One region of the Brevibacillus sp. FSL K6-2834 genome, then DNA from elsewhere that is predicted to be linked to it. Evidence: riboswitches for the same ligand, from Rfam matches in the RefSeq annotation. Region 1 holds a riboswitch; the other holds the start of a gene.
The links. A riboswitch is a leader RNA that binds a small molecule or an ion and turns the genes downstream of it on or off. The one in region 1 is predicted to bind S-adenosylmethionine.
Positions count from the first base shown of each region.

Region 2: linked by a shared signal. The riboswitch ahead of NST96_RS22525 (2,3-diketo-5-methylthiopentyl-1-phosphate enolase) and the one ahead of NST96_RS17990 (aminotransferase class I/II-fold pyridoxal phosphate-dependent enzyme) in region 1 are both predicted to bind S-adenosylmethionine.

Region 1 covers NZ_CP151945.1:3,632,945-3,636,147, reverse strand. The annotation lists gene NST96_RS18005 (hypothetical protein) at 1-126, shown strand, start outside; gene NST96_RS18000 (DUF5665 domain-containing protein) at 202-537, opposite strand; gene NST96_RS17995 (pyridoxamine 5'-phosphate oxidase family protein) at 688-1,146, shown strand; SAM riboswitch class I at 1,239-1,356, shown strand; gene NST96_RS17990 (aminotransferase class I/II-fold pyridoxal phosphate-dependent enzyme) at 1,451-2,614, shown strand; gene NST96_RS17985 (aminotransferase class I/II-fold pyridoxal phosphate-dependent enzyme) at 2,611-3,203, shown strand, end outside.
Region 2 covers NZ_CP151945.1:4,588,567-4,591,769, reverse strand. The annotation lists gene NST96_RS22530 (2-hydroxy-3-keto-5-methylthiopentenyl-1-phosphate phosphatase) at 1-385, opposite strand, end outside; gene NST96_RS22525 (2,3-diketo-5-methylthiopentyl-1-phosphate enolase) at 385-1,596, opposite strand; SAM riboswitch class I at 1,675-1,827, opposite strand; gene NST96_RS22520 (sigma-70 family RNA polymerase sigma factor) at 1,979-2,485, shown strand; gene NST96_RS22515 (anti-sigma factor) at 2,475-3,203, shown strand, end outside.

The DNA of each region.
Region 1 (3,203 bases):
AAAGATAAGAAAAAGAAGGACAAAGACAAAAAGCATCCGAACGGAAATGCGTATGGCTACTGGAAAAAGCATGGCCATGACGATGACGGAGACGATGACGATAACGACGATCGCGACAACGACTAATCCGTTGCATTCTTGAGCGACCGCGAATGGCAATCTTCTTTCTGCTCCGGGCAGCTTGCCAATCATTCCATTTGACTAGGGCTGACGGTAGGTGGAGACATAATCCATCAGTTGGCTGATGTAGTCCCCGATGATGGGAATCGAGAGGAATTTGCTCAGGACGGAACCGAGAATGGCCAGTACGATGGCTGTTCCGATCGTCAGTCCCAGGCCCCGTGCCAGACCTGCCAGGAAATTGATCCAAAGCAGCTTGCGCGGGGCTGTATAATTTTGAATGACATCTGCCAGACGGATATCCTCTAAAAACATGGCGATTTTGTCCATCCGGTCATTTAATTTGCGTGCCTCCTGAATTTCTTCGAGGAGCTGGTCAATCTTTGACAACAGGCGGTCTGTGGGGCTTTGTGACATCTGGTTTCTCCTCCTGTCTCCTATGGTTACCAGTTAAGTAACAGTGTAGGGAAAAAAAGGGGAAGAATCAAGCGCATGCCGGAAAGGTTTGCCTATCTCTTCCTTGGCGGGTACAATAGACGTACAAAACTTACACAAGGAGGCTTCGGAATGGCTGAGACCGTATCCCAAACGCTTTCGGAGGAACTGTTCGGGTTGTTGCAGCAGGAGCGGTTTATCACATTGGGCACCATTGACCATGAGTCTGGGGCGCCATCGCTCAGCTCGCTTTCCTGGACGTTTGCGGCATCGCCGCAAGTCATCCGGTTTGCGGTAGACAACCGTTCACGCATCTTGACCAATATCGCCAAGCAGCCACAAGTGGTTCTGCATTTGATTGGTGCTGGCTCTTCTTATGCCATTAACGGAAGGGCTGTATTGAAGAGTGAGCGGATGGAGGAGGTTCCCCTGAAGCTGGCGATGGTGGAGGTTACCATTGAGGCGGTGCGTGATGTCATGTTCTACGGTTCCCGTATCTCCGTAGAACCGCAGTATGAAAAAACATATGATAAAAATGCGGCGGCGAAGCTGGACAATCAGGTGATGACAGCACTGCGCAAAGCGGAGTAACAGAGAAAACGGGTGAAAACGAAGAGGAAATATCTGTTGACAATCACTCGATATTTCCGTTAGTATTAGGATCAACAAATTGAATAGCAAACTTCTTATCCAGAGAGGCGGAGGGACTGGCCCGATGATGCCCGGCAACCAATTTTCCTGTTAACAGGACGATACTGGTGCTAATTCCTGCAGAGCAAATCATGCTCTGAAAGATGAGAAGGGTTTGCTTGCGGCGACGTAAACAAAGCCTTCTTTTCAAAAGAAAAGAGGGCTTTTTCATGCCCTCAACATCAAAGCAGAGGGAGAGATTGCTATGCATCTGGAAACGAAACTGGTACAGGCGGGGGTAGGTCGTGATACGATCACGGGCGCGGTAAGCTTCCCGGTTTACTATGCGACCGCTTACCGCCACCCGTCTCTTGGTCAAAGTACCGGATACGATTACACCCGTACGGCCAATCCGACACGCAAGGTGCTGGAGGAGGCGATCGCAGAGGCCGAGTGCGGTGATGCCGGTTTTGCCTGTGCTTCCGGGATGGCAGCGATTCACACAGTCATGGGACTTTTTTCTCAAGGCGACCATTTGATCGTTTCGCTTGATTTATACGGTGGGACATACCGTCTTTTTGAGCAGGTCCTTTCCCGCTACGGGCTCCAGTTCAGCTATGTTGATCTGCGCGATCTTCAGGCATTTGCGGGCGCGATCCGTCCGGAGACAAAAGCCGTTCTCATCGAGACGCCGACAAATCCGCTGATGCAAATAACGGATATCGCTTGCGTAGCCGGGATCGCCAAACGAAGCGGTTTGCTGACCATCGTGGACAATACCTTTATGACGCCGTACTATCAGCGTCCACTGGAGCTGGGGGCAGATCTGGTGCTCCATAGCGGGACGAAATATCTTGGAGGCCACAATGACGTGCTGGCTGGCCTGATTGTGACAAAAGGCGCTGAGTTGTCTGAAAAGGTCCGGTTTTTGCACAATTCCATCGGTGCAACCCTCGGCCCACAGGATTGCTGGCTGCTGGTCAGAGGCATGAAGACGCTCGCTTTGCGTATGGAGCGACATCAGAGCAATGCTCTCCAGGTTGCGCGCGAACTGCGGGAGCATCCGGCGGTCACCGATGTATTCTATCCGGGATTGGACGATCATCCCGGCTACGAGATTCAGAGCAAACAGGCGACCGGTTACAGCGGCATGGTGTCCTTCCGCGTTCGCTTCTCTGCTCAGGTGGGGCCGTTTTTGGAAAACTTGCGCATCATCTCTTTTGCGGAGAGTCTGGGAGGCGTCGAGTCTTTGTGCACGTATCCGGCGACACAGACTCATGCCGACATTCCGCAAAAAATTCGAGAATACGTCGGGGTCTGTGATCGTTTGCTGCGATTGTCGGTAGGAGTTGAACATCCGGATGATTTGATTCATGATTTGATACAGGCTCTCGATGCAAGTCTGGTAGCGGAAGGGTGTAGACGATGAAATTTGCCACGAAACTGCTTCACGGGACATCTTGTTTCGATCCGGTGACCGGTGCGGCATCCACGCCGATTTACCAGGCATCTACGTTTCACCAAGCGGATTTGGACCGTCCGGGCGCATACGACTATGCGCGGTCCGGCAACCCGACCCGGCATGCATTGGAAGAGGCGATTGCCGTCCTGGAGGGCGGTGCGCGGGGATTTGCATTTGCTTCCGGCATGGCCGCGATTTCCAGCGTGTTTATGCTGTTTTCCGCGGGCGATCATGTTGTCGTGGCAGAAGATGTCTACGGCGGAACGTATCGCTTTTTGACCAAAGTGTTGTCCCGCATGAATATTGACGTTACGTTCGTGGATACGACCTGCGTAGAGGCAGTGGAGAGAGCCGTCACTCCTCGCACTCGCGGGATCTACCTGGAGACACCTTCTAATCCGACGTTGAAGGTGACAGACATCGCAGCTGTCTGCCATATCGCAAAGGCCAAGAATATCATAGTCATTGTCGACAATACGTTTCTGACCCCGTACTACCAGCGTCCGCTTGAACTCGGAGCAGATATCGTCATCCACTCAGCGACGAAGTTCATCGG
Region 2 (3,203 bases), 960 kb from region 1:
GCGGTCCGCTGAAGTCGCTGCCGTTGCAATAGATCGGCACATCGAGTGCAAACGGGGCAAGGATCGGCTCGACAAAAAAGTCAATGCCGCCGCTGGTGATCAACAGCTCGATGCCTTCCTCCCGGCAGAAGCGGACGAATTCGGCAAATCCGGGGCGAATCGTCGCCTCTTTGACGATGTAGTCTATGATCTCCTGCTTTTTCTCGGATGGGATCAGCTTGAACAACGCGCCGACACCTTCGCGGATCGACACCTTTTGGGTGAGAATCTGCTCGATCAACTCTTCCCGCTCAGGCGGAGCAAAACGTCGCATAATCGCGACAATATTGTCTTTTTCCGTAATTGTTCCGTCAAAATCGCAAAACAGCACGAGTGGCTTGGTCATCATTTTGTTCCCCATTTCTGCAAAGCCTGTGACAGTTCAGCAGATTCGGAGGAAGCGTCCTCCAGCGTTTGTCCTGCCACGACTGCGTTGATCGCTGCGACAAACGCTCGGGCGCCTGCCGTCGCACCACCTGGATGGCCGTGAATGCCCCCACCGGCATTGACCACCTGGTCCAGGCCAAAATCCTCGTACAATTGCGGGACAAGGCCGGGATGGATGCCCGCAGACGGTACCGGAAATGATTTGCGCAAAGTTCCGGTCGGTTCGGTCAAATGCTCCGCCAGCTTGAGCGCTTCTTCTTTGTTCAACGCCACATTTCCGTACGGCGATGGGAAGAGCACCAGGTCTGCGCCAGCCAAGCGCATCAGCTTGCCCAGGAGCAGCGGTGTCCCAATACCGTAGACGGGCGACGGATAGTAGGCTCCGGCGAGCGCCGGGTGGGCCATAATCGGCACCTGAACATCCGGGTCTGCAGCCAGTCGGTGCAGGGCATCGTAGCCAAAGGCAAGCACGTTAAACAGCAGGCAGTCTGCGCCGGCTTCCACAGCTCTCTTGGCACGTTCGGTCAAGTCGGTGACCGACCCGGTCAGATTGGCCGCATACAGAACCGGTTTCCCTGTTTCCGCTTCTGTTTCCCGGGCAATCTGTTTAAACGCCCGGATTCGTTCCAGAAAGGGAGCACGGTCATCGGCAAAGAAAATTTCGTCATCTTTTACTAGGTCAACGCCGCCCAGAGCCTGTGCCCGAAACTGGGTTTTCAGATCGTCAAACGGCAGGCCGAGGCAGGATTTGAAAATGCTCATCAAGAGTGGGCGATTATGCGCTCCGAGCCGATCTCTGATGCCTGAGATGCCGTATTTCGGGCCGGGAAAAGCGGCCAAAAACGCTTCCGGAAACTGTATGTCAATCAGCTTGATTTTTCCGTCCATGGACAGTTTCCCAAAGACGCCTGTCAACAAGGACGGAATGTCAGCGGTAAAGTTGCGAACCGGGTAGCTGATCGTAATCAATCCGCGGCTTTCGCCGTTTTCCAGGGTATCGAGCACCTGGGCGCCGACAGCTTCACCCAAATAGGGCTTCAAATCTGCCTGCTTGGCTGCGGGCAGATCGGTCCAACTGCCGACAGTCATCCCGACGGCGATCGCTTCCGCCTTTTTTTGCAAGTCCTTTGCCTGAGTCAAATAGGTGACGAGGATGCGTTGTTCGCTCAATGAGGAAACCTCCTTTTCTCGCAAAAAAACCTCCCCTTCGAGAGGGGAGGCGCTTTCGTCCGATAACGTTTTCGTCTCCTCTCATCTCTCGGTTCAGGGTCGAAGTGGCAGACTTTCGTCGGCGGCTTCGACTCTCACCGTTGGAATTAGCACCGTTTCGCCCCCCTTGCAGGGTAAGCGCCGGTTGCCGGGCATCATAGGGCCAGTCCCTCAGCCAGCTCGCGATAAGAGTTTCATGTACAGTATGCATTTGACTTGCGATAACCCCATGATATGCTGTTCCTTTTCGGGAGTCAACCCTTGTTTTGAGCATTAAAAATTTTGCTGCAGGTGGAACTTTTTCTAAAAAAAGGCGTGGTATCAGGTGAAAGGGTGTGAAGGAATGGGAAAGGCAGGAGTGGAGGATGTGTACCGCCTGCACGTCAATGACATATACCGCTACCTCCGCAAGCTCACCGGCGATGCAGGCTGGGCGGAGGATCTGACGCAGGAGACCTTTTTCCGTGCCTTTCAGCACCTGGATACCTATCGGGGAGAAAAAGTGCGTCCTTGGCTGTTCAAGGTAGCGTACCACGCGTTTATCGACTGGCACCGCAAGCAAAAGCGCAGGCCTGTTCAACTGATCGACACCTTGCCTGAGCAGGCGGATCAGGCGGCGGTCAGTCCGGAATCGGCGGCACTGGCTAGGGAGACGGCGGCCCTCGTGCAGACTGTTCTCCGGGGGCTGCCGGAAAAACAGCGACAGGTGCTGCTGCTTCATGCGGAAAAGCTCAGCTATGCGGAAATAGCCGACGTCCTCGGCATCGATGTGGCCGATGTGAAGCGGTCGATCTACCGGGGACGATTGAAGATGCGAAAATGGTGGGGGGACGGTCAACATGGCGGATAACGGCAAGCTGGAGGATCATAAGCAAAAAAGCCGGGAGCGCGATCAGCTCCTTCTCGCTTATCTGCGGGGGGAGCTTGGCGCTGAGGAGACAGCGCGATTGAGGCAGCGTCTCGCAGACGACCCGGAGTATGCGGAGCGACTGGAGGAGCTTTTGCTGGGAGGCGGGCTGATGCAGACAGAACCGGAAGACAAAGCCGCGGATTTTTTGCCGGAGGAGAAGCAGCGCTCCATCATCCGCTGGGGAAAGTGGAAGAGCAGGCTGTCCAACGCCGCCTACACGGTGGGGATCTCGCTGCTGATCGGCTTTGTCCTGTTGTTTGTCAACTATTGGATTGGCCGGTCGCTGTATGAAGATATGTTTCGCGTCTCCAAGGATTTGGTGAATTTCACTCAGCCGGGGATCGTAGCAGGCAGCAGCGGCGCGCAGGTTGGCCTTTTTTATGGCAGCATTCAAATGGAGCTGCGCGAAAAGGTGGGGGGCGACCGTCAGCAGCCAGGGTATTTCGAGACTACGAATGTGTTTACCAAAGTATCCTCCCGCCCGGTATGGAACGACGGCGTTCGGAAGAAAAATCTGTTTTTCCTGTTCCCGCTTCAGACGAAGCTGCAGGAGGATACCTCTTTCAGACGAGAGCCCGCGTGGAAGACGCTTGAAATGCTGCCGGAGGGGACGGTATCGCAACTGGCGATTTCCTTTGACCGGTTTATGAGCCTGGAG